Regions from separate parts of the Vibrio sp. THAF64 genome, predicted to be linked through region 2. Evidence: predicted binding sites of a transcription regulator. Region 2 holds the regulator's gene; each other region holds the start of a gene.
The links. Region 2 encodes CRP, which controls carbon source genes, mostly activating them, when cyclic AMP is high. Its sites were predicted from a motif close to TGTGANNNNNNTCACA; they were not measured.

Region 1 (10,014 bases), on a different replicon from region 2:
CTACACTGCATTTCTGTCTGAATCGAGTGTGCCTCTGGTGTCTTCTGAACTATTCAAATTGGCGCCAAACGCAGGGGTAAATGGAGAGCTGTGGCAAGATCAGAATGTCAGCGTTCTCGGTGACAGCCCGATTGATGTACTGGCGACCACACTCGACTACTTTCCTGAGAATATCTACGGCAAAAAATTGCTTGAAGACGAATATGTGGTGCTGATGTCTGGTAGTCATTCGCTGGCTCAGGCTAGCCTTGAAATGGATGATTATTTTAATGCTTCTCACGTGATGGTGCATGGTATGCGAGAGATGCGTCAGTATGTGGGCGAGCAGTTTGAACAGCGCCAGATTCGCCGTAAGGTGATCGCCAGAGTGCCATCGTTTACTGCGGCAATGGAATTGGTCTGTCAGAGTGATGCGCTGGTTACCGCGCCTTTGCATCTGGCGGGCTATTTCTCCAATCGGTTTGACTATGTTGTAAAACCATTGCCCTTCGACTTGCCCAAGCATAGTTACTATCTGCTGTGGCACAGTCAGTATCAAAAAGATCCTGCCCATCGATGGTTTCGGGAGCAGAGCTTTGCGGCATTACAGCGGCATTTGAAGCTGATGCACGCTTCTGGCGTTGAGCAGATGTAAAAAAGCCCTGATAGTCAGGGCTTTTTGCTGAGATTGAGGGTCTAGTGTCAGTAACCCATTAATTGCAGTAGGTTTTCTGCTGTTTTTATCGCCTCTTTTCGGTTAGCGATATTGAGCTTCTGGTACAGGTTACGAATATGAGTTTTGATCGTGGTGCCCGCCACATCCAACTCCTGAGCAATTTGCTCGTTACTAAAGCCAGAATAGATCAGGCCAAGTACCTGCCATTCACGTTGAGTTAGTGGACTGGTGCGCACCAGCTCTGGAATATTCGGGTGGTTAACCAGCTTCTCAACAAATTCTTCATCAAAGTGAACCGAGCGGCTACGTTGAGTTGTCGAGATATCTTTGAGCAGCTGCTGAGCGCGATGGCGTTCAAGATCACCCAACTCATTTTTGTTGACCAGCTTTTCGAGAATATGACCGATCTTGCCGCCTTCAACGAGGAAGTTACCCAAAATACCCGTCTGATTTGTCAGTTCCAGTGCTTGTTTGAGCAGTAACTTAGCGCGCTCTTCATCTTGCTGTGTGGTCGCCAGTACAGCTTCAACAATCAGGTTGCGGTTATTGTCCGTGACCAGACTGTTTTGATTCGCTTGCTCTTGAAGGAATTTAAGCGTTTCAGCCGCTTCATCAAACATACCTAGATTGATCTGTGCACGGGAGATGTTACGCCACTGCAGTTGAGTAAAGTGGTTACACGCTTTTTCTGGGCGAGGTGTGGTTTCCAGCCAATGTTGGATGGCTTCCATATCGCCTCGTGCCTGCCAGAACAGAATCAGAGACAACGAAGCGTTAGCCGTCCAGTCAACATGGTAGGTAGACTGCTTCTGTAGGTGAACAATTTGCTCAATGAACTTGTTGGCTTTGTCCAGCTCACCACGGCCAATAGCGATGCGTGCCAGCATAGAGTAGCTATGTAGGTGCTTACTTGGGCTGTGATTGCCCAGTACATCCAAGCCTTTATAGGCGCATTCCTCAGCTTCATCAAGACGATTCCAGCACCAGAAAATCTGTGCACGAATACGTAGCAGAAACTCATGCATTGGAACTTGCTGCAGCTGCTGTTCTTCGATCAGCTTGAAGGCATTTTCCTGCACTTCAAAGGCTGCTTGGACATAACCTTGGGCAATTAGAATTTCGCTTTGCTGAAGCATCGCCCATAACGCCTGATGGTAAACCTGATACTGACGTGCCAGCTTTTCGGTCTGCTGCATCATAGGCAATGCGCGGCTAAGATGACCTAGCACATGGTTTACTTCACCAACAACGGACGTTGCTACGATACGGCTTCGGTAAACCGTGCTATCAAGTTGTCCTAGAGATAACTCAGCGAGCTCGAGCGCTTTTTCCGGTTCATTTTGGTTAATGGCTACCTGCGCACGTAAAGCGTTAAATTCGCCCTGTTCTTTAGTGCTCAGCGTTACATTGAGCGCTTTCATTTGCTCATCCGCTTTGGATAGCAGATCGCCAACATCATTATATCTGTGCTGACTTTGCGCTAACCATGCCTGAAGCATGCACAATTTTGGCTCACTATAGAGCTGCTCAGGGGCGAGGGTGTTGATCGCTTTTTCTACCGTTTGTAACTCACCACCGTTAAACATTTTCCAGCCATATTGGCTCAAGATGTCTGCAGTAAGCTGACGGTTCCCCGCTTTTTGTGCGTGACGAAGCGCCTGATGTGGAGAAGATAAATTCAACCACGCCTTGGCAGCGGTTTGATGCAGTTCTTGCTCTTGCTGAGGAATACGTGCCGAGCGCTCATGGGATAAGAATTCAGCAAACAGGTTGTGGAAGCGATACCAGTTCTGTTCGCCTTCAAGTGGGTGGATGAATAGGCCGTAGCGATTGAGTGACTCAATCATGCTAAGCGCATCATCACGTTTTGTCAGAGTAGAAACCAACACATCGTTGAAGTGATCGAGAACAGAACATTGCAGCAGGAACAGGCGTGTTTCTGCATCCAGTAGGTCAAACACCTCTTCCACCAGATAATCCCAAAGATGGGCATGATTAAACTGAGAGAATGACTCGGCGGATTGAGCCAGTGTTTTGTGCTGGTGTTGAGCCTGAAGCGCGATCAGTTGCAATGCTGAAGGCCAGCCTTCGACATAGTTTCTTAAGTTGTCAGCAGTCGTATCATCAATCCCATCTGCGACTCGCTGATTAAAGAAGCGGGTGGTTTCTTCTGTATCGAATGCCAGTAATTCGTCACCAATCTCGATCATCAGATCGCGAACACGTAAGTTAGCCGTACCGAGCGGCGGTGTCGCACGACTGGTGACAACTAGAGTTAGGTTGTCTGGCATGTGTTTGAGGAAAAAGCGAATCGCCTCATGGATATCATCGTTAGAGATAAGATGGTAGTCATCCAGGACCAGATAACACTCTTGATGAAAATTGGCGAACTCGGCAAACACTTCGCTGAAAAGGGAGTGAAGTGAAGAGAACTGGCGCTTTTCAGCCAGCTTCTGAGAATTTGGACAAGCGTTATGTGTAGCTTTATTCAATGCCTGTAGCAGGTAGTTGATAAAGCGGAACGAATCGTTGTCGCTTTCATCAATACTGTACCAGCCCGCATTGGCTTTATCAGCCAGCCATTGCGAGGCCATAGTCGTCTTCCCGTAACCCGCTGGCGAGCGGAATAGGACCAGTTTATAGCAGGGGGCTTGCTGTAATAAATCGAGAACTCTTGGGCGGACAATTGCGTTGTGTAAACGTCCCGGACGGGTTAATTTCGAAGGAATCCACATCTTCTTTTCCCTGTTCTTAAACACTCTCGAATCCAGATTCTACTCGGAGTGTGTTGATTAAAACTTAGTCAATCAGACCTAATGACAGGGATGTTACTTGAGAACAATAGCGACAGTTATTGATCAACCACCAGATTTTCGCGTATTTCACACTTTGCCTGCCTCTACGCCCTTTATTTGTGATGTTTGTCACTTTATGTTGATTTTATAAGTGAGAGTTATCGCTCCTTCTGCACCAAAAACAATGAAAGTTGCGTAAATCTTCCGCTCAATATGTGATCAGATGAACATATTGATTATTTTATTGAGAATCCAGACACCTAACATTCATACATCAGCGTTAAGGTGAAATCCGTTGATGGTGTGATCTTTATCACCAGAGCTTAGGTGTGAGCCCAATTGATTTGAGAGTTAGATCACTGAGCCTCTGGTCATACGCCCTCTACGCCCTTCATCCTCCTCCTAATAAGCCGTGTATTTGGGAGGATGTTTTGGTTGTCGTGTCAATGCACGATATGTCTCAGATGGATTAAACCCAATAAGTGAGATTTCTCTAATGAAACCTACGCAACAGAAAAATTTTGATAAGGCGTCATTCCAGGAAAGCGTCAAGAAGCATCTGACCGCGACGTACGCTACGACGGTTGAAAAAGCTGACAGCCGCGCTTGGTATCTGGCAATGGGCCGAGCTCTGGCTGAGCTGACTACGTTTGATATGCTGCAAACGGAGCAGGATGACAAAATCCTTAACGCAAAAAGCGTTAACTACTTATCTCTTGAGTTCTTGATTGGCCGTTTGACAGGCAACAACTTGATCAGCCTTGGTTTGTACGAGCAAATCACAGCAGCAATGGAAGAGATGGGGCAAAATTTAACAGACCTGCTTGAAGAAGAGCGTGACCCGTCACTGGGTAATGGCGGTCTGGGTCGTCTGGCTGCGTGTTTCATGGACTCTCTAGCGGCACAAGAATTCCCAACCGTAGGTTACGGTCTTCACTATGAGTACGGCCTGTTTAAACAGTCGTTCCAAGAAGGTCATCAGCAAGAAGCGCCAGACGCATGGCGTGGTGTTGAAGGCTATCCGTGGGAAGTTGCACGTCCTGAGCTAGCTCAGGAAATTGGTTTTTACGGTCACGTTGAAGTTTACCATGAGGACGGCAAAGAGAAGCGTCGTTGGGTTCCAGGCATGTCTGTAAAAGCAATGCCATGGGATTTGCCAATTGTGGGTTATGAATCTGATACGGTTTACCCACTGCGCCTTTGGGAATGTCAGGCTATTGCGCCATTCTCATTAGCGAGCTTTAACAATGGTGACTACTTCGAAGCTCAGCACTCGTTAATCGATGCAGGCAACATCACTAAAGTTCTATACCCGAACGACAACCACGAGAAAGGCAAAACGCTGCGTTTGATGCAGCAGTACTTCCACTCAGCAGCATCGGTACGTGACATTCTTCGTCGCCACGAAGAAGCTGGCCACACACTGGCATCGCTTCCAAAATACGAAACCATTCAGCTAAACGATACTCATCCGACTATCGCGATTCCTGAACTGATGCGTATCCTGATCGATGAAAAAGGTTTAGGTTGGGATGAAGCCTGGGATATTAGCTCAAAGACGTTTGCTTACACCAACCACACATTGCTTCCAGAAGCATTGGAAACGTGGAGTGAGTCTCTGATTCAACGTCTGCTTCCTCGTCATATGGAAATCATTTACCACATCAACCACCTGTTCCTGCAGGAAGTACGTCAGAAGTGGCCGGGTGATGTCGCTAAACAGCAAAAGCTATCGATTATCCAAGAAGGTTTCCACCGTATGGTGCGTATGGCGAACTTGTGTGTGATCGGTTCCTACGCGGTGAATGGTGTAGCTGCGCTGCACTCTGAACTGGTTAAACGTGACTTGTTCCCTGAGTTTGATGAACTGTATCCAACTCGTCTGCACAACGTGACTAACGGTATCACGCCACGCCGTTGGCTGAAATTCTGTAACCCAGGTCTGTCTGCACTGATTTCAGAAAAGATTGGTACAGAATGGCCAGCAAAACTGGAACAGCTAGAGCAAATCGCTAAGTTTGCGGATGACGCGAAGTTCCAGAAAGAATTCATGGCTGTGAAGAAAGAGAACAAACAGCGTCTTGCGGACTGGGTGTCTGAAAACATGGGTATCGAACTTGATACCAACGCGATTTTCGATGTTCAGATCAAGCGTCTGCACGAGTACAAGCGTCAACACCTAAACATGCTGCACATTCTGTCACTTTACCACCGTCTATTGAACGATCCTGATTTCGATATGGCGCCACGTGTTGTGTTCTTCGCAGCTAAAGCGGCACCAGGTTACCACTTAGCGAAAGAGATCATCTATGCGATCAACAAGATTGCTGAGAAGGTGAACAACGATCCTCGTATCGGCAACAAGCTAAAAGTTGTGTTTATCCCTGACTATCGTGTGAGCATGGCAGAGATCATCATTCCTGCTGCTGACGTATCAGAGCAAATCTCTACTGCGGGTAAAGAAGCGTCAGGTACAGGTAACATGAAGATGGCTCTAAACGGTGCACTGACTATCGGTACTATGGATGGTGCAAACGTTGAAATCCGTGAAGAAGTCGGCGACGACAACATCTACATCTTCGGTCTAGAAGTTGATGGTGTTGAAGCGTTACGAGCACAAGGTTACAACCCATTTGATTACTACCACGCAGACCCACTACTGAAAGCGTCTCTGGAGCTATTGCTAGGTGAAGAATTCACTCCGGGTGAACCAGGTAAACTGCGTGCAACATACGATAGCCTACTTGATGGTGGTGACCCGTACCTATGTCTGGCCGACTTTGCATCTTATGTGAAGGCGCACGAAGACATGGATAAGCAATACCGTGACCAAGCGGGTTGGGCGAAGAAAGCGATTCTGAATACGGCATTAGTTGGCAAGTTCAGCTCCGACCGCTCTATTCGAGATTACGTCAATAACATCTGGAAATTAGAAAGCGTTAAACGCTAATTCCTAACAATAAAGCCAAGGCTGCAAAGCCTTGGCTCTCTTAATTACATATTAATAAAAACCCTACATGTTGAAGGTATTCAGTCCTTCGGAGAGAGCGATGAAAGAACAAAACGCATTAAAACAAGTCGCTGAAATGGCAAAAATTGTCGACAGCTACGTTAGCGCGTGGGGAGATGAGGCAAAAGTTGACGATGAAACGATTCGTTACCTACTGGCGTCTTTAGGCTACGACACGACAAATGATGAAACTCTTCTGCAATCGGCAGAGAAAAAACACAAGAAGGATGTCCTGGATCCGGTACTGGTAGTACGTGATGGTGATCCGGTTGAAGTGGCACTAAATCTTGGTGCTAGCGCTCGTGAAAGCGAGTTCAGCTGGCGTTTAGATACCGAGCAGGGAGAGGTACTTGAAGGCTATCTTCAGTCTCAAATCGTTCGTGATGAGCGTAAAGAGGGTGGCCCTTTAGTGTTTGCATTGCCGAGTGATTTAGCGTGGGGTTACCACAAGCTAACCATCACTCGTAAGCGTCGTAAGTCCCCTTATGAGATGACTCTGATTGTCACGCCGAGATCTTGTTTCAAGCAAGACGAGATCGACAGTGGTAAAAAAATGTGGGGCCCGAGTGTTCAGCTTTACACCTTACGCACTCAGCACAACTGGGGTATCGGTGACTTCGGTGATCTGAAACAGTTGGTGGCTGATATTGCGTCCCGTGGCGGTGATTTTGTTGGTTTGAACCCGATTCATTCTCTATTCCCAGCGAACCCAGAAGGGGCGAGCCCTTACAGCCCGTCTTCACGCCGTTGGTTGAACATCATGTACATTGATGTCAGTTCTGTTCCTGAGTTTGCATTGAGTATTGAAGCTCAGCAACGTGTCGGCAGCGCGGAATTCCAGCAACGTCTGCAAAAAGCTCGCGAATCGCATTGGGTCAATTACACCGAAGTGGCGGATCTCAAGCTGAGCGTATTACCATTGCTGTTCAGTGAATTCAAAAAGCGCCACTTAGACAAGAACACTGAGCGCGCTCAAGCGTTCCTTGCGTTTGTGGAGGAAGGCGGTGACAGCCTGATGCATCAAGCAGCGTTTGATGCTCTGCATGCTTCTCTGCACGCTGAAGATTCCAACGTCTGGGGTTGGCCTGTGTTCCCTGATGAGTACCGTCGTTTTGAAAATACAGCGGTTCAGAAGTTTATTGAACAGAACCACGACCAAGTACACCTTTACATGTACCTACAGTGGGTAGCGGATATCCAAATTAATGAAGCTCAGGCGTTAGCTGAAGAGAAAGGCATGTCCGTTGGCCTATACCGTGATTTAGCGGTTGGTGTCGCTGACTCAGGTGCGGAAACTTGGGCAGATGACGGTAACCTTGTGATGGATGCCAGCATTGGTGCACCGCCAGATATTCTTGGCCCGTTGGGTCAAAACTGGGGTCTGCCGCCATTGAACCCTCAAGTGCTTCAGGAAACCAGTTATGATGCGTACATCAAATTGTTACGCGCCAATATGAAGCATTGTGGTGCGCTGCGCATTGACCACGTTCTTGGTTTGCTACGACTTTGGTGGATTCCGAAAGGTGAAAACGCAACGAAAGGCGCGTACATCTACTACCCAGTTGAAGATATGCTAGCAATTCTTGCGCTGGAATCTCATCGCCATCAATGTAGCGTGATCGGTGAAGACCTAGGTACTGTGCCAGACGAGATTGTCGAAATTCTGCGTGAAGCAGGTGTGCATTCTTACAAGGTATTCTTCTTCGAAACGTCTGAGGAAGATGGTGGCTTTATTTCACCAGCGCACTACGCGGAGCAATCTATGTCTGCGCTATGTACGCATGATATGCCGACTTTACGTGGCTTCTGGCACTGTGACGACTTAAAGATGGGCGAAGAGCTGGGTCTGTACCCAGATCCAGAGCAGTTAAAAGGCCTGTTTGCTGATCGTCTTGAATGTAAGCAGGGCATTTTAGACTCTGTGGCATGGCATGGTTATCTGCCAGAAGGCGTAGGGCGTGATGCTCAATACGTTCCAATGGATTCGTATCTTGCAGAAGCGCTGCAATTGCACGTTGCTGCGGGTTCTTCCACTCTGCTCAGTGTTCAGCTAGAAGATTGGCTAGAAATGGACAAGCCAGTCAACATTCCTGGCACCGTTGAGGAGTATCCAAACTGGCGTCGTAAACTGTCGATGAATCTAGATGAAGTATTTGCTCAGGAAGGGGTGAATCGCATTGCGCATAAGTTGACAGAAGTGCGTGCTAAGGTCAGTAAATAACAGGATCTTATCTCGAATAACATAGAAAAATATCGACTCTATCACTCTATGTGAAACCGGAATTCGGTAAACTTTCAGAACGCTATATTAAGCCCGCAATCATTAGCGGGCTTTGTTTTATAAAACTAGAAGCTGTTTACGTTGCGCCTCGATTTTAACGCTTATCAACCAGCGTTCCTGTCCGCAATTATCCACCTCAAAAGTAAGCAGACTTTCGGGATTTTTTAGAAAGTTAGGTTAGGGAGAGAATAACTTGAAAGCGGCAACACTAGACAAAAAAACCAGAGTGTATAACCAACTTTCACATGCGTCGTATGCGGATCCATTTTCGTTTATTGGGCCTTTCTTAGATCCGGAACACGGTGCTCTTCGGGTATGGATGCCCGGTGCCGACAAAGTAGAGCTGGTGATTGAAGGAGAAGAACGTGTTGAGCTGGTACGCGAAGATGCGTCTGGCTTTATCATGCAGCAACAACGCGATCTGAAATTTACTCACTATCAGTTAGCTGTTCACTGGGGAGGCGAAGAGCAACTGATCGATGACCCATATCAGTATCACACTATCTACGCAGAGTACGATGACCTGCATACGCCTAAAGATATGTACCATCATATGGGGTCGCAATTTGTTACGCTTGAGCGCGATGGCAAGCAGATTTCGGGCATTCGTTTCCTCGTTTATGCACCCCATGCTTCAGCTTGTAGCTTAGTCGGTGAGTTTAACCAGTGGGACGGCCGACGCACACCGATGCAGCGTCTCGATTACGGTATCTGGGGCATTTTCATTCCAGGTCTGGAAGAAGGGACTCAGTATAAATTTGAGCTGAAAGGGCCAAATGGTGAAGGACTGCCGCATAAGGCAGACCCTTGGGGAGCGTATGCAGAACAATACCCTTCCTTTGCCTCGGTGACTTATGATCACTCTCGCTACGACTGGCAGGATAATCAGTGGCAAAGCCGACCAGTCACGGAAAAGCGTAAGGAAGCGTTGTCTTTTTATGAGCTTCACGCGGGCTCATGGCGTCGCAATGATAATGGCGATTTCTTGAACTACCGTGAATTGGCTGATCAGCTTATTCCTTATCTGGTGGATATGGGTTATACCCATGTTGAGTTGATGCCAGTCTCTGAGCATCCTTTCTACGGCTCTTGGGGTTATCAGCCTGTTGGGTTGTTTGCACCAACGAGTCGATTTGGTTCGCCGGATGACTTTAAATATTTCGTCGACCAGTGTCACCAAGCTGAAATTGGTGTGGTGCTGGACTGGGTTCCAGCTCATTTCCCTTCCGACGATCACGGGCTGGCTAATTTCGATGGAACACCGCTTTTCCAT
Region 2 (10,014 bases):
AACACGTCGTTTGAAAACTTCCGTGCCGTGGCAGCTAAAGCCGCATATGACCAGGCCTCTGAATCTGTGATTCTGGCACCTGATGTTGCTAAAGCACTGGAAGTGAATGAAGGCGAATACGTTCGCATGCTGGCTCAGTAATCGAAAGGAATAGAATCATGACACATTGGATTGCAGGCGAGTGGCTTGCGGGTCAGGGCGAATCGATGAACTCGATCAGCCCATACAACAATGAAGTGATCTGGCAGGGTGACAGTGCGTCACCTGCGCAGGTTGAATCGGCAGTGAGCGCTGCTCGAAACGCTTTCTTGAGCTGGAAAAAGCTGACTTACGCTGAGCGCGAAGCTGTGGTGCTGGCGTTTGCTGAGAAAGTAAAAGAGAACAGCGAGCAAATCGCTGAAATTATCGCGAAAGAAACCGGAAAACCAATCTGGGAAACGCGCACTGAAGCAGCAGCTATGGCTGGTAAGATTGCGATCTCTATCCGTGCTTACCATGACCGTACCGGTGAAGCGACGCGAGAAGCGGCAGGCAACCAGATTGTTCTGCGTCACCGCCCTTTGGGTGTAATGGCGGTATTCGGCCCTTATAACTTCCCAGGTCATTTGCCAAATGGCCACATTGTTCCGGCACTGCTTGCTGGTAACACGGTCGTGTTTAAGCCTTCAGAGCAAACGCCACTCACCGGCGAGTTCGCGATGAAACTATGGCAGCAAGCGGGCTTACCAGCAGGCGTAATCAACCTTGTTCAGGGCGCGAAGGAAACCGGTGTTGCGCTGGCAGATTCGAAAGGCATTGATGGCGTATTGTTCACGGGTAGTGCAAACACTGGTCATATCCTGCACCGTCAGTTTGCAGGGCAGCCGGGTAAAATGTTGGCGCTAGAAATGGGCGGCAACAACCCGATGGTGATCTCTGAAAACTACGGCGAGCTGGATGCAACTGTGTATACCATTATTCAGTCTGCTTTCATCAGTGCAGGTCAACGTTGTACTTGTGCCCGTCGCCTGTACGTGCCTGTTGGTGAGAAAGGCGACCAGCTGGTCAGCAAACTCGTTCAAGCAACTCAAAAGATTCGTGTTGATCAGCCATTTGCTGAACCTGCGCCATTTATGGGGCCTCAGATTTCTAAAGCAGCGGCTGACTTTATTCTTAATGCGCAAACAAACTTGCAAAGCCTTGGCGGTGTGAGCTTGCTAGAAGCGAAAGCGGGTGAAGCGGCATTTGTTTCTCCGGGCATCATTGATGTGACGCCAATCGCTGATCTGCCAGATGAAGAGTACTTTGGGCCACTACTACAAGTGGTGCGTTACCAAGGCTTGGAGAAAGCAGTTGAACTGGCAAACGATACGCGCTTCGGCTTGTCGGCAGGTCTGGTTTCAACCGATGATAGCGAGTGGGATTACTTTGTTGACCACATTCGTGCTGGCATCGTCAATCGCAACCGTCAGCTAACTGGCGCAAGCGGTGATGCACCATTCGGTGGCCCAGGTGCTTCGGGTAACCTACGCCCAAGTGCTTACTACGCAGCAGATTACTGCGCATACCCAATGGCATCAATGGAAGGTGGGGAAACTCTACTACCTGCTACATTGAGCCCGGGTGTTGAGTTATAAAAATATTTTAAGGGTTTCCCTTACCACCTCTCTTTTTGGGGAGGTTTTTAAACGTCACAGGTTGAAGGCTATCTGATCAGATTTCTGGACAAATTTGGTCAGATAGCCTCATTTATAAAATCAAATAAACAATAAATATAACTCCGTTAACGTAGACAAACCCAAACAAGGAGGCGTTATGACGCCACAAGTTTTATTCCAGTCGTTATGGAATGACTATATTCAACGCTTATGTCCCTCTGCTGATAAAGTTCACCATCTGCTTCAGGAAAATGAGCCATTGATCAATGACCACATTGCGCTGCGTACATTTAATGTCGCACCTTTGGGGATTGAGACACTGGCCAAACCGTTTATCGACGCTGGCTATAAGCCGTGCGGTGATTACGAGTTCGAAAGTAAGAAGTTAGTGGCGAAGCACTTTGAGCATCCAGACCCGAAACAGCCAAAAGTTTTTATCAGTGAGCTAAAAGTGAACGAGTGTTCTCCAGAGCTTCAGGCCATCGTTGCCAAGCTGGTTGAGCAATTGGACACCGATAAGCTAAAAGGTCATGAGTTCTTGTCTGGTGGGCGTTTATGGGATCTGAGTTTTGCTGATTACCAGTTGCTGGCAAAAGAGAGTGAATACGCTTCTTGGCTAGCAGCACACGGCTACGGTGCTAACCACTTTACGGTTAGCGTGAATCAGCTGGACGCTTTTGAAGAAGTGAAAGGTGTTAATGACCACCTACGTGAAGCTGGCTTTACGATCAATGAATCAGGCGGTGAAGTGAAAGGCTCGCCGGACGTGCTGCTTGAGCAATCTTCTACCATGGCGGATAAAGTACCAGTGACCTTCACTGAAGGGACTGAGATGGTTCCTGGTGGCTTCTATGAGTTTGCTAAGCGTTACCCAATGAGTAACGGTGAACTTTACCCAGGATTCGTTGCTGCTTCTGCTGACAAGATTTTCGAAAGTACTAACGGATAAGATAGACGAGAACGGGCTTCTCTCCCGATGGAGTCGAGAAGTCCTTTCCGGTTCCTGGATCCGATATAAACAAAAAAGCCACCAATGTTTCCATTGGTGGCTTTTAAAATTTTAGCGGTTAATCGAAATTAACGAGTTCCGTAAACAACGATTGTCTTACCATGGGCAGAAATTAGGTTCTGCTCTTCTAGCATCTTCAAGATACGACCTACTGTTTCACGAGAACAGCCAACAATCTGACCGATTTCCTGACGAGTGATCTTGATCTGCATGCCGTCTGGGTGTGTCATTGCATCTGGCTGTTTTGCCAGGTTAAGCAGTGTTTGCGCGATGCGGCCTGTTACGTCTAGGAATGCCAAGTCACCCACTTTCTGACTGGTTACCTGTAGACGGCTTGCCATTTGTGCAGACAGGCGCATTAGGATGTCAGGGTTAACTTGGATTAGCTGACGGAATTTCTTGAATGAAATTTCTGCTACTTCACAAGGAGATTTCGCACGAACCCATGCCGTACGCTCTTGGTCTTCTTCGAATAAACCAAGTTCACCGATAAAGTCACCTTGGTTTAGGTAAGAAAGGATCATTTCCTTACCTTCTTCGTCTTTGATAAGTACTGCAACAGAACCTTTAACAATGTAGTAAAGAGTCTCTGCTTTTTCGCCCGCGTGGATCAGCGTGCTTTTTGACGGGTACTTATGAATATGACAGTGTGAAAGGAACCACTCTAATGTTGGATCGGTTTGAGGTTTACCTAGAACCATAATATCTCACTTCCTCTGCAGGGTACGCTTGCTGCTTTCCATGTTTTAGCTAAGCCTTGAATCAAGACCTACTAGGATAAGAGCACTTTTCAAATGCTGCAAGCCATCTTTGTTTCGGTTTCAAATAGTATCTTTTTTTGAAATCGATTTCTTGATTTTAATCGGGTACACCTTACGATTTTGTACGCAAAAATGTGCACATGATCACGGTATGAAAAGTAATCGTGTTTATAACGCGAGTCTTAGCCAATTTTTCCGGTTTCGATTAACTGTTGCAAGATCGGGCGAACAATCAACTCGACCGCGAAACTCATTTTGCCGCCCGGTACCACGAGCGTGTTGTGGCGAGACATAAACGAACCATCAATCATTGCCAGTAGGTAAGGGAAATCGACGTTCTTAATTCCGCGCAGGCGAATCACGACAAAGCTTTCATCTAGGCTCGGTATGCCTTTGGCGTTGAGTGGGTTAGATGTGTCGACTGTTGGAACGCGCTGGAAGTTGATATGAGTTCGCGAGAACTGGGGAGTGATATAGTTAAGGTAGTCGTCCATCGAACGGACAATAGAATCCATCACGGCCTCACGAGAGTGACCACGATCTCGGGTATCTCGAACGAACTTTTGTATCCATTCCAAGTTAACAATGGGTACCATGCCAATCAGAAAGTCGACATGCTGAGCCACGTTAACATCGCCATCAACTACGCCACCGTGCAGACCTTCATAAAACAGTACATCGGAGTTCTCTGGTAGTTCTTGCCAAGGCGTAAAGGTTCCCGGCATCTGGTTGTACGGTACGGCTTCATCAAACGTGTGCAGATAACGGCGTACTTGCCCGGTTCCTTCGTTACCGTATTTACGGAAAAATTCAGCAAGCGCTGGGAAGTCGTTTGCCTGCGGGCCAAAGTAACTAATGTGACGACCCTGTTCACGGGCCTTACGAATTTCAACGTCCATCTCTGGGCGAGTAAAACGGTGAAAACTATCACCTTCTACCCAAGCGGGCTTAACGCTCATCATGTTGAACATTTTGCGGAATGCTTCAGATGTCGTGGTAGTACCTGCACCAGATGAACCAGTGACGGCAATGATCGGATGTTTTGCTGACATGACAAACCTTGTCTGTAAATAACTGTCCCTTGTTGCATGTCACTATAACACGCTTTAATGCAAGGGCACGGTATGCTGTGTTTTAAAGTTAGAACTTTTGTTTGAGCTGGATATCGACAGTTTCGTGAAGCTCAGAGAACACCACAACGGCTTCACCGGATTCAAGCTGAGCCTTAATCTGATCGACTTTATCTTGCAGGGAAATTTCCATCTCACCGTAGTCAGTGCCTTCACGCAGAACGAATTCACGAATCAGGTTTTCCAGTGTCTCTGGATCAATTTGTTGCCATGGGACGATCATAAATACCTCTGTCTTTTATGGTCGAAAGTTGGTGGGCTATTATCCAGAAACCGCCAGACTTTGATAGTAGGCAGGTAACGCTTCTTCTAACCAGAATCTTGGTTTGAGAGCACTGCCCGTTAAAAATCCGACATGACCACCTTGCTCGAACAGTCGGTAGTCTATGTTATATGGCAAGACGTATTTAGGGATGACGGCATCCGTCATGAAAGGGTCGTCTTTGGCATGAATGATTTGTGTCGGTATGCGAATGTCTTTGAGTCGATGAATACCGGAGCACCTTTGATAGTAATCCTGTGCGTCTTTAAAGCCATGTAAAGGAGCGGTAATTAAGTCGTCAAATTCAAACAGCTTAGTGACACGCTTAATGCTCTGGTAAGAGACATCGAGCTCGCCTTTAATTAGGTGATGTTTACGCAGAGCATTTTTCTTCAAAGATGAGAGCAGGTATGTTTTGTACACCTTGGAAAAGCCTTTCTCGATACGCTCTGAACAGGCTGATAGATCGAGCGGCGCCGAGACGATGGTCGCTGCAGAAAGTAGGGGCTCTTGATTATATTGCGCCAGATAGTTAGCCAGCATGTTGCCACCAAGAGAAATTCCTACCGCGACTTTAGTTTGATTCGGTAGCTGTTGATTTAGCTGCTCAAGGAAGAAACGTGCATCTTCTACTTCACCTGAATGATACGCTCGTGCACGATGGTTAGGCTTACCGCTGCAGCCGCGAAAATGCATCATCACGGACAGCCAGCCATGTTGAGAAAAGGCGTGCATCAAACCATTCGCGTAAGGACTGTAAAAGCAGCCTTCTAGTCCATGAAACAAGACAAACACAGGCTTTTTCTTAGCTTGCTCGGTTTGCCAGTCTTCACTCCAAGCCAGATCGAGAAAATCACCATCCGGTGTGCTGAGCGTTTGCCAAAGCGGTTCAAACAGCGCTTTCTTACGAATAAAACGCGGCGCCAGAGTTTGCAGATGAGGATTGGCTAATCCTTTGGCAGCAATAAATTGAGTCATAAGAACGCCTATCAGTGGGTGAGGTCATCGATGGAATGGGCAAAAACGTCGTGCAAATGTTCTCCGCCAAGCTGACGACAATATCTCAACGTCAGCGGTTCAGCTTGATTCGTCTGTAATTCTATACTGTTTATGCAGTCGACCAGATCAGACTGCTGTTGCTTTTCAAGTTGTAATTCGAACTGTAAGGATTCTCTGTAGAGGGTATCCGTTACATGGGATTTGAGTTTACGACGTAGGTCTCGATAGCTGTGTAACAGGGTTTCTGAACGACCTAGACACTCTTCGACTTTATGCCAGTCTTCATCGAGAAAGGCAGCCTGCTGCTCATCAAGCCATTTGAGTAGCAGCAGCAGGTTAACATTACCTTTGAACTGGTTTTGTAAATTGAGGCACGCATCTTTCACTTCTCGAACACTGTAATATTGCAGACTGAACTGCCATAAGCGTTCTAGGGTTAGCGATACTGATACGTGCTTTGAGCTCATTGGCTAGTAAACTCCTGTTCCATCTGCTCCAGATCTTCTTGCAGTGCCATCCACTCCATTTCGATGTCTTCCAGTTCGGTTTTGGCTTGGCTCTGGGCGGTTAATACCTGATTAAGTTTAGCTTTATTTTCCGCTTCATACAGTGAGTTATCAGATAATTGCGTCTCTGCTTCCGCTAATTGAGTGCCCAAAGTTTCCATCTGAGCTTCCAATTTGGTCAATGTCTTGCGAATCGGAGCGGTTTGTTTACGAAATTCTGCTTCGCGGCGTTTTTGCTCTTTCTTGGCAGCCGCGCTATGGGTGCTGCTCTTTTCTGGCTGGGCAGATTGTGCTTCACGGCGCTCTGCTTTTTGCTGCTCTGTCAGCCATTTATAGTAATCGTTCAGGTCGCCATCGAATGGTGCTACCTGACGATCATGGACCAAATAAAGATCATCGGTTGTGGCGCGCAGGAGATAACGGTCGTGCGAGACAATCACCATCGCCCCTTCAAATGTTTGCAGTGCGAGAGTCAGGGCCTGACGCATGTCCAAGTCTAAGTGGTTGGTCGGTTCATCGAGCAGCAGCAAGTTGGGCTTTTGCCATACGATCAGTGCCAACACTAAGCGTGCTTTTTCTCCCCCTGAGAAAGGCGCCACTTTCTCTAATGCTTTATCACCTTGAAAGCCGAAACTGCCGAGGTAATTACGCAATTCCAGTTCATTCTTATCCGGCGCGATTTGCATCATATGCTGGAGAGGCGTTTCCTCAGGGTGCAAGGTTTCGAGTTGGTGCTGAGCGAAGTAACCAATCTTAACCCCTTGCGAGTAAGTCAGATCGCCTCCTTGACTGTTGAGCTCACCTGACAGCAGTTTAATCAGCGTAGATTTACCAGCACCATTTCGGCCAAGCAGACCAATACGGCTCCCCGGAACCAGATTGAGGCGAATTTTTTCCAAGATAAGGTTGTCACCATACCCCGCAGACACCTCATCCATCATGATTATGGGATTGGGTAGCGAATCAGGATCGCGAAATTCGAAACTGAATGGGTTATCAAATTGAGCAGGTAATACCTTTTCCAAACGATCTAACGCTTTAATTCGGCTTTGTGCCTGACGCGCTTTGGAAGCTTTGTAGCGGAAACGGTCGATATACTTCTGCATGTGCGCCATTTGTTTCTGCTGCTTTTGATACTGCGCTTGTTGCAGGATCAGTTTTTGCGCACGCTGATCTTCGAATGACGAGTAGTTACCAGTGTACTCGTTCATCTGCTGGTTCTCGATATGAATAATCCGACCAACGATCGGGTCAAGGAAGTCGCGATCGTGTGAGATCAACACCAGTGTCCCCGGGTAGTTTTGCAGCCAGCGCTCTAGCCACATAACCGCATCTAGGTCTAAGTGGTTGGTCGGCTCATCGAGCAGTAGTAAGTCTGAGCGACATAAAAGTGCTTGAGCAAGGTTGAGACGCATGCGCCAACCACCAGAGAACTGAGTCAGGTTCCAGCTCATCTGCTCCTGACTGAAACCTAAGCCATCAAGCAGCTCAGCAGCGCGAGCACGAATACTGTACCCGCCGATTGTCTCAATCTTGCCATGCAGTTCAGCCACCAGTGTGCCGTTATCCGCTTGTTCTGCTTGAAGAAGCTGAGCTTCTAATGCGCGGTATTCTCGATCACCATCAATGACGTATTCCAGTGCTGGACGTTCCAGTGCCGGCGTTTCCTGCGCAACCCAAGCGAGCTCCCAATGTGAAGGTTTGCTGAAGTTGCCTGCATCAATCGATAATTCGTCTTTAATTAATGCAAACAGGGTAGATTTACCACAGCCGTTTTTACCGACTAGACCGACTTTGTCGCCCGGGTGAATGGTTGCTGAGGTTTGATCCAGTAGTGGCTTGCCGCCACGTAGCAGCTGGATGTCAGAAAAGGTAATCATAATCTTGTGCTTTATTCTTGCTCGTGTCGCGTCGAATAGTAGGGGGAATGAGATAAAATGTCGATCATTGCGTTATGCTTAACAACAACGTATAACAAACCGATAACGATAAAATTGTACCTAACGCCTACTTAGGTATTGAAAACAAAAGGATGGCTGCTTACGGAATGGCTGTAAACGATTTAAATACTGAGTCGCCTGAAAAACCGAAAGTGCTGGTGATTTATGCTCACCCTGAATCGCAAAGCTCTGTCGCAAACCAAGTCATGATCAAGAAGATAACCGCGCTTGATCACGTCACTGTGCATGATCTCTATGCGCATTACCCCGACTTTTTTATTGATGTGGACGCGGAGCAGCAGCGTTTGCTGGATCATGAGGTGATCGTTTTTCAGCACCCTTTGTACATGTATTCTTGTCCTGCATTACTTAAAGAGTGGATGGATCGAGTGCTCGGTAAGGGGTTTGCTTATGGTAAGGGTGAAGCACTAAAAGGCAAACATTGGCGTAGCGTGATTACTACGGGTGGTAACGAAGATGCCTTTGGCAGTGAAGGTTACAACAAGTATCCATTGTCAGAAATTTTGCAGCCGTTTGAGCTAACAGCAGCCTTGTGCCAGATGGCGTGGATTGAGCCTTTGGTGCTCTACTGGGCACGAAATGTCTCCGATATGGACCGCTACCAGCACGCTGAGAAGTACCGCCAGTGGCTGCTCAACCCGACTATGACTTCAACCTCAGGAGAAATTCATGGCACTTGAAAATGATTTTCTTCAGAGCAGCGTTATCTTTCTTACCGCGGCAGTAGTGGCAGTACCATTGGCTCAGCGTCTTGGACTGGGGTCTGTACTTGGTTATCTGCTGGCTGGTATTACTATCGGTCCATGGGGGCTAGGCCTTATTAGCGATGTAGAAGCGATTCTTCACTTTGCAGAATTTGGTGTGGTTCTACTGCTCTTCCTGATTGGTCTCGAACTGAATCCCAAAAAGCTGTTGCAAATGAAAGGGCCAATTCTCGGGCTTGGCGGGGCACAGGTTGTGATTACCACCGCCGTGCTGGCGAGTGTAACCAATCTCGCCGGAGTCAGTTGGCAAACCAGCTTAGTCATCGGTATGGGGCTGGCGCTGTCATCGACCGCCATTGCGCTGAAAGTGATTGAAGAGCGAGGTCTGGCAGGGAGCGAAGCGGGTCAGTCAGGGTTTGCCGTGTTGCTTTTCCAAGATATTGCGGTGATTCCGATGCTGGCGATTTTGCCTGTGCTGGCAGGGAATACGGCAGGCGATTGGCTCGATGCGATGTGGATGCTTGGTGGTGTGATTGGCCTTCTGGTCGGCGGTCACTTTTTACTTCGCCCACTGTTTCGCTATGTAGTCCTTAGCGGTGTTCGCGAGCTGTTTACCGTTGCTGCGTTGTTATTGGTCATTGGAATTGCGCTGCTAATGCAGCAACTTGGTCTCTCTATGGCACTAGGGACTTTCCTTGCTGGTGTCCTCCTTGCAGAGAGTGAGTATCGTCATGAGCTGGAAATTGCCATCGAGCCGTTCAAAGGGCTACTCCTAGGTTTATTCTTTATTGCGGTCGGTATGGCGGTGAACTTAGGCTTGCTCGCACTGGAGCCATGGAATGTACTGATGGCGGTGTTCGGGCTAGTGGCTGTCAAGGCGGTCATTCTTTACTTCTTAGCCCGCTTGGCAGGCAGTAAACCCAAAGCTCGTAGTAAGATGGCGGCCATTCTTAGTCAGGGTGGTGAGTTCGCGTTTGTAATTTTTACCGCCGCAAGCGCGGAAGGTTTATTGGCACAGGAACAAACCGCTTTCCTACTGGTTGTG
Region 3 (10,014 bases), 1.3 Mb from region 2:
CTGTTAGCTCCAGTTCAGTCGATATACGATGGCCCACAGGCCAATGTCCAGAATCAATTTTGTCAGTAATGTATTGTTTTATTTGGAGATATAATGGCGATTGGCTCATGATGATTTAATAATTATTTATTTGACTATACAAATGGTGGTTCATTTGTCATGAAATTGCAACTCTGGTTGCGGATTAAGCAGTCTAAACGATGGTTTACACATTATTCAGATAAATGTCTTGCGACTCGATAACGCCGCATGTTAATCAGAAACAATAACGACATAGAAAGTAAAAGGAAACCTTATGTTTGGTAAGTTAAAGGCGTCACTGGGAATTGGAGCTGCAAAAGTGGATACGGTTCTAGAGAGTATGTCTGTGTATCAGGGAGAAACTCTGAAGGGCGTGGTTCACATTCAGGGTGGCGATGTTGAGCAGCAAATTGACGCCATTAATCTCAAGCTTTGCACTGAAGTTAAAGTGGAGAGTGATAACGGTGCCAGCTATCAGAATTTCACCATTGGTAGCCTTCAAGCGGTTCAGCCTTTCACCATTCAGCCTCAGGAACATAAACAGGTTCCGTTCGAATTAAAGTTAGATGATGAGACCCCAATTACGGCACTGAATGCAATGAAGAATCAGTGCCACGTATGGGTAGAAACCACGCTAGATATCGATTTCGCGATTGACCCTAAAGATCGTGATTTCGTTGAAGTGAAAGCATTGCCTGTCGCTTCCAAAGTAATTTCAGCTATAGAGCAAGTGGGCTTTGGAATGGTCAAAGCAGATGTGGAAAAAGGATATTTGCGAGGCAGCAACTTCTCATCTAAATCTGGTTGCTATCAGGAGATAGAATTTCGCAACAATGGCTTCATTAACAAGAAAGAAATAGAGTTGTCATTCATACTTGATGGCAGTGTTATGCATTGTTTAGCGGAAGTTGACCGTTCGCTTAGCATGCGAGGTGACCAGTACGTTTCTTTCTCTCTGAGCCTTAATGCCAGCGATGCTGAAATCAGCTCTGCGGTTAGCCGAGTGCTTTCAGTTTAAGCTTGGTTATCTGAACCTCCAAAGCGGTACCGGTATCCTATTCCAAAGGCGATATCGGTGCTGTTATCTGCGTTAAACATGTTTTCCACTGCAGTCAATTCAATGGCTGAGTTTTCCATCTGGTAACGATAGCCAAAGGTGAATTCGGTCGATGGCTTGGAAAATTCATCCTCCCCATCTGATACGCCCTCATGAAAAGCGATTTGCCCAATAAGATGGTGCCTTTCCAATAGCTGGTAGCGATAACTAGCTCCAACTGTCCAGGTGCTAGAGCGATAGGGCATATCTTTGAATACTGTTGGCGTATTGCGAAAAGTGATAGCAAGTAGGGTGTCTAGAGAGTGTTTATCGCGGCGATAGCCGTAGTTTAGCTGAATACCTTGTTCGAATTCTGAAGAACTGAAAATGCCATGTTTGGTGTCGTTGTAGTAAAGAGATGCTCCGACTGAAAGCCCGTGATGCTTTTTATTGATAAATTGGTATTGCATGTAACTGGTGATCGCGTGACTTAGGCTTTCTCCACGGAAGTTTTCCAACTCTATGCCATAGTCAGGCATATTGATCACAAAGCGATCGTTGTCCACATCCTCTCGGCCATTTTGGTCAATGCCAACCCAATCGTGAAACGCAATGGTTAATCGATCTAGGTGGTTATTACCAGCGTAATTCCAGCGATAGCTAAGCTCTAGTTGCCATTCTGAAGAGAATTGCCATTTCCCACCAACAGCGATTTGATTTTGGTAGTAGTCTAACTCGTAGTCTGGAGTGACGGCCCAAATACTTGAAATGGTACCCGTACCATAGACCTCGATATCGTCTTCATCCATTGAGAATCCAGAGCGGAGCTGAGGTGACAAACTGTTGGTATGGAAGGGCGATTGTGTATAGCTTTGTACAGGTCCGTAGTCGATTTGTGCCCACGCAGCGTTAACGATTACCAGAGTAATGAGAGAGAGGAAAAACTGCCTGCAAAGGATCATAGATTCATTTCTTATTCTTATGTCACTGATAAAATGATAGTTTATGATTTTATCGCGTGCCGAATTTATGATCGGATATGTGCTGAGGGACGTCTGGCTAACCCTCAGCAGTCGGGCTGGGTAAGCTTTACAGTGGATACACTTTTTCGAATCGTTCTAGTACCAATTCGGACTGTAAATCGAATTTGGCGCCAATCTCACCAGCGTACTGAGTAAAGAATTTAATGTGCGCCTCACGCCACCATTCATAGCTCAGGTCACCTTCTCCTTCTGAGCGGGCAAACTCTTCAGTTACTTGATCGAAAGGGCAGATAGAAACTTCTGTTAGGCGAATGATACAAACCGGCTCTTGCTGCCAGTTAAGCACCACTGTAATGCGACCTACCTGAGGAAGAGGCTCTTGCTCAATGTCGTAGCCTTGTTTAAGGCTGCAAGACGCTCTCTTTGTACCTTGATTAATCAACCTTGCACATTCGTTGGCATTAAACTCGTCAGCACAAAAATATTCAGCGATGGTGTCTGGTATTGATTCCCGCTGTTGAGGTGTGAGTGTGGTAAGGTATTCGTTTAGATACGCTTGCTGCTGTGGGGTCATCATCTTCCTTGAAAAACAACCCCTTCATGAGAAGGGGCTGTTAGCATTTAGTTAGGCCTAGGCGGCACTTAGATGGGTAGTAATATAAGGCTGCCATGCTTCTTGGTAAAGCGCTTTCGACTGAGCTCGCATTGACTTAATCTGGGCGAATTCAAACTCACTGATATCTCGGCTTTCTGAAGCCGCTTGACGTTCGATTTTCTGAATACGTTCGTACAAGTCATGCTCTGGACCACTTTTTACATCAGCAATGGCTTTAAGGTGTAGCTGGACTTCAGCAATCAAGTTGGTCTTTGGAAGCTGGACCAATAGATTTAGGTCACGATAGCCTGAAGCCCCAGGTTTCTTAAAGCGGTTTTTTACTTTTACCACAGTGGTTTCACGATTCAACACTTCGTAAGCTGACATCAAGCCTTCGATGTCATCAGCAACAATCGTCGCACGGGCAAGGTCAGTAATACGCTCAGCATCACCATCAAGTTCATAGGCGATCTTTTGCTTTGCTCGCTCTGCAGATTTCACACCTGCAAAGTGGGCGTCTGTTGAAGTTAGCATTGCAGTGCTCTTACAGATCATTTCCAGTTCAGCCTGAGCTTGGTGTGCTTTGCTGTATAGAATGTCGAAGTCAGAGTAGGGTTGAAGTGGAGTTGTTGGTGTGGATTGGATGCCATACAGGCCACTCAGGTTGTGTTTGAATGCTTTGGAACAGACTTCGTTCTGGTTAGTCGAACGATTTTCCTCACTACCGGGTGCTGTTGGAATAGCGGCGAAAGCTGGCGCGCGGCTGAGCATTAAAAGCATCAGGGCCGTAGTTCGCAAAAATAGGCTCATTCACTCTCCTTAGATTCGTAGCGTCTTGTGTAAACGGTGTAAGAAAAGGCTCAACAACCAAAACGTACCAATCTCTAATATCTATATGGGGGCTAGCTGGCGAATTACAATGTAGGAATTACCCTATGGTGTAATTGTTTGAGCTAACTCTCAATTTGTTTGAGTGCCCGATTTCCTTATGGTTCATTCTCAAGTTGTAAATAAGTATAAACACCTTACCTGAACCTAATCTGAACGGTTTATACAGCTTGAGGGATACCACTAAGAAACGCTTTCGTATAGGCTATGAAGCAGTCACGTCAGGTAGGGAATTGAAATGAAAGATCCAGAATTTTGGCACAGTAAATGGGCATCAAACCAAATTGGTTTTCACTTAGAAGACGTAAACCCGCTGCTGGTTGAGTATTGGTCCGAAACCAAGCCAAGTAGAGAAGATAAAGTGTTTGTCCCACTATGTGGCAAAACAGAAGATCTTGTTTGGCTAGCGACCAAACACGAGGACGTTCAGGGTGTCGAACTAAGCAAAATCGCGGTGCGCTCATTTTTTTCTGAACATTTTTATACGCCTACGGTGATCCCTGTAAACGGTCAGCATGAATTGTATCAGTTTGATGAGCTATCTATTTATACTGGCGACATCTTTACCGCGCCCGTTCAACCAGTAGAAATTGTGTATGACCGTGCCGCTCTGGTCGCTTTACCGGAAGAAATGCGCGCAGATTACGTCCAACGCGTTAAATCGCTGCTGAAGCCGGGCGGAAGAATTCTGTTAGTTACGTTAGATTATCCCCAAGCTGAAATGGCGGGCCCACCGTTTTCAGTCACCGAAAGTGAAGTTCGCCAGCTGTTCTCAGAATATAAAATTTCAAAACTGTATCGTGATGACGCAGATGAAAATCATCCTAAGATAGCGAAGAAAGGTTTATCCAGCTTCGCCGAAGAAGTGTATTTGATTGAAAGTTAATGATGAAAGCCCCTGAATAAGCTCAGGGGCTTTTGTTTTAATAAACGATTTTTATCTTATCTGCGCTGGAAACGGCGCTTTCTATTGCTTGCTCAATGGTCTCTCTACGAGCAATGCTCACTCCTAGGCGTCTGCGTCCATTGATATCAGGTTTGCCAAATAGACGTAGCTGAGTTTGTGGGGCTGCTAGAGCGTCTGCCATTCCTTCAAACTGAAGGTTATCGGATTGGCCTTGCCCTAAAATCACCGCTGAAGCGGTAGGTCCATATTGGGTGATACCTGAAATAGGGAGGCCAGTGAATGCGCGTACATGAAGTGCGAATTCAGAACTGTCTTGAGACATGAGAGTGACCAATCCGGTGTCGTGCGGGCGAGGGGAAACTTCATTGAAAATAACGGTGTCGCCCTTAACGAATAGTTCTACGCCGAAGATACCACGGCCTCCCAATGCGTTTACAACCTTGCCGGCGGCGTCTTGGGCGGCAGATAGCGCCGCATCGGACATCGCTTGAGGTTGCCATGACTCGCGATAATCACCGTCTTCTTGGCGATGTCCAATCGGAGCGCAGAAGTGGATACCATCCACAGCTTTGACTGTCAGTAAGGTAATTTCGTAATCAAAATCGATGAAACCTTCAACAATGACGCGTCCAGCACCAGTGCGGCCACCTTCTTGGGCGTACTGCCACGCTGTTTCTACATCTTCTGCCGATTTAATAACACTTTGACCTTTCCCAGAAGAGCTCATAATTGGTTTACATACGCATGGGATGCCAACGGATTCAATGGCTTGAGTGAACTCTTGATAGGTGCTTGCAAAATGGTAGGGCGAAGTGGTGAGGCCAAGCTCTTCTGCCGCCAGCCGACGAATGCCTTCGCGATTCATTGTTAGGCGAGTTGCATTGGCTGTTGGCACAACATTGAGCCCATTAGCTTCAAGCTCAACAAGCTTGTCTGTGGCAATAGCTTCGATTTCAGGCACTACGTAATCAGGTTGTTCTTTGGCGATGATCTGCTCTAGTGCATCACCATCAAGCATATCCAGTGTGTAGCTTCGGTGTGCAACCTGCATGGCTGGTGCGTTTTCATATCGGTCGCAAGCGATGACTTCCAATCCTAGGCGTTGACATTCTATAGCGACTTCTTTCCCTAGTTCTCCGGAGCCGAGCAGTAAAACACGGGTCGCGTTCTTACGAGTTGCAGTACCAAACATAGATAACCTTTTTAAATAAGCGGAGATGAAATTGACACGAATCATACGGATATAAATGCAAAAAGCAAACGTTTGCGTAGGATGGGTGGTTTTAGTCTAGCAACTCAAAATCTGCTCTAGTACACAATCTGGACAATTAGTTTTGTGAGCGATGATTTCGTCTTTGTTAAAGAGTGTACTGGGGGAATAAGGGCATCTAAGACAACCTGCTTGCCACGTATCATAAAAATTCTTAAATATGTGACGTATCAATAGAGCAAATGCTTAAGTAAAGTGATGAGTTTGAGCTTATAATTCATTAAAACTATAGAAATAACAATAGCAGCCATAGTCCATAGATGAAGTACGATCCAAGCAACTCAATAAAGGTTCCGATTGATACGTTAATGGTTGGGATGTTTGTTACCGCAATCGAAGATAACAAACGCGTCAATTTAGCCAATGCAGGTAGGGTTTCCTCCCAGCAGGCTATTCAGCAACTTGTTAAAAATGGGATCAAATTTGCGTGGGTGGACCAAAGCCTCTCCGCGAAAGGGAGTGTTTTCAAACCTGTAGTGGAAGAGGAACCACCTGAAGAAGACGTGTCTGCCACTCCAGTAAAACGCAAATCTATGAGCCGCTTTTCCAAGCAGAAGAAAGCGTCGAAGATTATTCGTGAAGCTAAAGGCCTTGCTCAAAAGATTCTTAACCAAACATTTGATGACAAGTCGATTCATGTCGATGACTTAGAAGGTTGGGCCGATGATCTTATTGAAGCAGTCTTAATTGATTCGGATGCGTTACATTGTGTTTCTGCACTTCGCAGTAAAGACGAGTATCTGCTTGAGCATTCAGTCAATGTTGCAACTTTACTAGTTACATTTGGTAAACATCTTGAGTTGCCAAAAGATACGCTTAAGCAGTTAGCGATTGGTGGCATCATTCATGATGTCGGCAAAATAAAAGTCGATGATAAAGTCCTCCATAAGCCAGGTAAACTCACTCCTGAAGAGTTTGATCATATGAAGCTGCATCAGGTGTTTGCCGAAGAGATCATCTTTACTGTTGATGGATTGGGAGACATTAGCCGAGACGTCTGCTTGATGCACCATGAAAAGTTGGATGGGAATGGTTATCCAAAAGGGTTGAAAGGGGATGAAATTCCGCTCCATGGCCGAATGAGTTGCATTGTTGATATTTACGATGCATTGACGGCGGACCGTTGTTATAAAAAAGGTATGAGTTCAGCAGAGGCGTTCAAGATAATATTGAGCTTAACGCCGTTTCACCTCGATCGAGACTTGGTTTATAAGTTCATCAACTGTATTGGTGTTTATCCTGTTGGGGCATTGGTCGAGCTAAATGATGGAAGAGTAGGTATTGTATGGACATCGAATGCCGATGAGCCCTTAAAACCTGAAGTGAAGTGTTTTTATTCGCGTAAATATAAGCGCTTTGTCGACGTCAGCTTTGTCGATATTAAAAATAGCCAATATAAAATCGAAAAAGCGATTGCACCATGTAACCTTGAGGTCGATCCTACCCCTTTCTTTGATGTTTGATTTTTTTAATGTACAAAAAAGGCGCTATTTACAGCGCCTTTTTCATTTACCCGATTAGATGGCTAGATATGCAACAGGAATATCTGGGTTAATTGCTTCCAGAGTAGACTGCGTATCTGCAAGGTGACTAATCGTACCTTCAGACATTTCTACAAGTGCTGTTGTTTCAATGTCATCAAATGATTCACCATCAAGCAAGAGCTGGATAAGTGCAACCTGTAAAGGTGGAAGGCTAGGGTTGAATGCTGCGTTTTCAGCATAAGCGCCTTGGTATACTTTGCCATTTTTTAGCTTAATGCTCACACCGCTCAAATTGTGAGTATACGGTGCATGGCTCTTATTAAGCGCATCGAGTGCTTTCAACACCATCTCATCGGACTCTTCACACTTTTTGCCATGATCGATGGATGCCATTAAGCCAGATTTGATACCAAGATCCGATGGACCAAAGGATTCTGGTAGATATTCTTGCAGCGTTTTCTCATCACGTTGAGGTAGTTGTACCACCAACTCGTCTGCGGTCGTTAGTTCGTTCATAAACTGACGACAGTGGCCACAAGGGCTGAAGTTGATTGTGATATCTGAGATGCCTTGCTCGCCCTTCATCCAAGCATGGCTGATTGCTGATTGTTCTGCATGTACCGTCTGGCCAAGTTGAGCGCCTAAGATCTCTACGTTTGCTCCAAAGTAAAGACGCCCGGTGAGTCCGCGAACAATGGCACCCACGTAGAATTTCGAGATAGGCGCATAAGAGTAAGCTGCTGCGAAAGGAAGCAGGGCTACACGTAGCTCATCATCTTCCAATCCTGAAATGGTTAATAGCTCTGCAAATTGTGCTGGAGAGAGCGTTGCGTCAAAATCGTCCGCTAACAAAATAGGAGAAAGGAACTCTGCGACTTTAGCTGGCGCTTCAGACAGCGCTTGTTCAATGCGGCTTCTCATATTGAATCCTTGTTTAAGCAATAGTAGATATCTTCGGGTCTGCCTGAGTTACCTGTTTAGAGTGGCTTACCCTGATACTGGTATTTCATTTTATGTAACACAGAGAACTTTGCTGAGATATTGATCACATAAGTTGATGTAATGAGATTTGTTGTTTCACAATTAGAGTGAGCTCACACATGATAACGATTGCAGAATTCAATAGAGTGATGTGCGTCGGAATGCGGAGATAAGCAACCCGACGCAAAGGATCTTATGTAGCTAGCCAGACAGCCAGTGCAAAGAATGAAGGGGCAAGGATTGAGGTAATCACCCCACAGACTACAAGTGCCAAAGAGCTGAAAGCGGCATCTTGAGCATCTTTTTCTGCACAAGTCGCGGTTCCTAGAGCATGAGAAACTGTGCCCATGGTCAGCCCTTTTGCAATAGGATGTGTGATGTTAAGTAAGTTGTAAATTGGATAAGCCAAGATGGCGCCAAACAGACCAACCAGTAAAACTAGGATAGCCGCAATGGCAGGTTCTCCACCTAGGTGGCTGGACACTTCCATCGCAATCGGAGTCGTGACAGATTTACCTAGTAGACTAGCGATTAAGGAGAGATCTGTTTGCATATATGAGGCGATAACCGTGGCTGTCAGCATCGACATGACACTACCGACACCACACGCCAGCATAATGATTCGCCAGTTAGCTCTTATTTGTGGAAGTTGCTCATACAAAGGGTAAGCGAGCGCAACCACGGCGGGTTGCAGTAGAAAGTTAATCCATTCATTGTCATTGTAATAAGTTTCGAACGGAACCTTGAGGTGCGTAAGTAGCGGAATCATCACTGCTAAACTGATTAACAGAGGGTTCATAAAAGGGCTGCTGATCTTCTGGCAAAGCCAGCGTGCAGAGAGAAATACGATAATCGTTACTAGCAGCCACATTATTGCTCACCTCGCTTCAACATTCTATCCAACATCAGCCCTAACAAGACTAGTACAATGAATGTGCCACCGACGGCACTAGCGAGGATTGGTAGGGCATTGTTATATAGCAGATCGAAGTGTTCCATAAGCCCAACGCTGATCGGAACAAAGAGCAGCACCATATAGCGAATAAACAGAGTGGCACTTGGGCGTACCCATTCTACAGGTACTAAGCCACTTGCAAGCAGAGCGAATAGGATAAGCATGCCGATAATGCTACCCGGAATAGATATATCTAGAAGGTTTTGAATGTTAATGCCTGCCATGAGGCAGAGGAAAATCAGCCCCATAGATACGACGTATTTAAGCAAGGTTTTCGCCATAGGTAGTGTCGTCCAAATTTTATCAACTTTTGCGTATGTGTAAGCCCTGAACTGTGGGTTCAGTTTGCTCACTAGCCTCGATCAACGTAGTGTTTTTTTATTGTTTGATGAGGCCTGAGTGTTATAGGGTGCAGGCAATAAGTTGTTAAGATACTAGCTTTTGAACGTATTGGTAAACAGATTTTAAGATAGCTATCTTTTTTTCGTCACTCTCATGCTCGTGAACTAAGTTTTCCAAATTCAACATGTAGTCTTCTATTCGACTTTCGAAGTATTCGCGGCTGTGTGCTGCCCATTTTTGTTGTTCACTCTCATCCAATGTCCACGGAAAATGTCTGGCGCGATAGCGGAACAGAAGCGGAGCAATTCTGTCGTCACTGAATGAGATATCAAGGGCGGAAAGATTCTTTGGTTCAGTTTCTCGTATGATATCCATTGATTGCTTTGCCGCAGGAGAGAAGAAACCATCGTAAAGCATAGTATCAACATCATCGCTCTTTTCGTATTCTCTCTCGATACTGTATAGCGAATTGAGTTTTTCTCTAATCTCAGGGTGCTGTCTTAGTCGCTCAAGGTTTTGTAAGCATTTTTCTCTGTCAATGCCTATGTTAGC

Region 1: FIU99_RS22185 (glycogen/starch/alpha-glucan phosphorylase) is a predicted target of CRP. The motif match lies at 3,796-3,811, and genes of this name have one in related genera.
Region 3: cdd (cytidine deaminase) is a predicted target of CRP. The motif match lies at 8,268-8,283, and genes of this name have one in related genera.

What each region holds. Positions count from the first base shown of each region.
Region 1 is NZ_CP045356.1:1,247,048-1,257,061, forward strand. It holds gene FIU99_RS22175 (LysR family transcriptional regulator) at 1-634, shown strand, start outside; gene malT (HTH-type transcriptional regulator MalT) at 682-3,390, opposite strand; gene FIU99_RS22185 (glycogen/starch/alpha-glucan phosphorylase) at 3,947-6,400, shown strand; gene malQ (4-alpha-glucanotransferase) at 6,501-8,681, shown strand; gene glgB (1,4-alpha-glucan branching protein GlgB) at 8,935-10,014, shown strand, end outside.
Region 2 is NZ_CP045355.1:308,112-318,125, forward strand. It holds gene astA (arginine N-succinyltransferase) at 1-141, shown strand, start outside; gene astD (succinylglutamate-semialdehyde dehydrogenase) at 159-1,616, shown strand; gene FIU99_RS01350 (DUF1338 domain-containing protein) at 1,795-2,586, shown strand; gene crp (cAMP-activated global transcriptional regulator CRP) at 2,715-3,347, opposite strand; gene FIU99_RS01360 (phosphoribulokinase) at 3,590-4,459, opposite strand; gene FIU99_RS01365 (YheU family protein) at 4,548-4,760, opposite strand; gene FIU99_RS01370 (hydrolase) at 4,800-5,777, opposite strand; gene FIU99_RS01375 (TIGR02444 family protein) at 5,789-6,265, opposite strand; gene FIU99_RS01380 (ABC transporter ATP-binding protein) at 6,262-8,184, opposite strand; gene kefG (glutathione-regulated potassium-efflux system ancillary protein KefG) at 8,352-8,945, shown strand; gene kefB (glutathione-regulated potassium-efflux system protein KefB) at 8,935-10,014, shown strand, end outside.
Region 3 is NZ_CP045355.1:1,568,563-1,578,576, forward strand. It holds gene hutC (histidine utilization repressor) at 1-109, opposite strand, end outside; gene FIU99_RS07330 (sporulation protein) at 296-1,039, shown strand; gene FIU99_RS07335 (DUF3187 family protein) at 1,036-2,019, opposite strand; gene FIU99_RS07340 (ASCH domain-containing protein) at 2,147-2,614, opposite strand; gene FIU99_RS07345 (phosphoribosylglycinamide formyltransferase) at 2,672-3,445, opposite strand; gene FIU99_RS07350 (thiopurine S-methyltransferase) at 3,762-4,409, shown strand; gene purT (formate-dependent phosphoribosylglycinamide formyltransferase) at 4,447-5,622, opposite strand; gene FIU99_RS07360 (HD-GYP domain-containing protein) at 5,961-7,163, shown strand; gene cdd (cytidine deaminase) at 7,218-8,105, opposite strand; gene FIU99_RS07370 (CidB/LrgB family autolysis modulator) at 8,359-9,036, opposite strand; gene FIU99_RS07375 (CidA/LrgA family protein) at 9,036-9,401, opposite strand; gene sbcB (exodeoxyribonuclease I) at 9,547-10,014, opposite strand, start outside.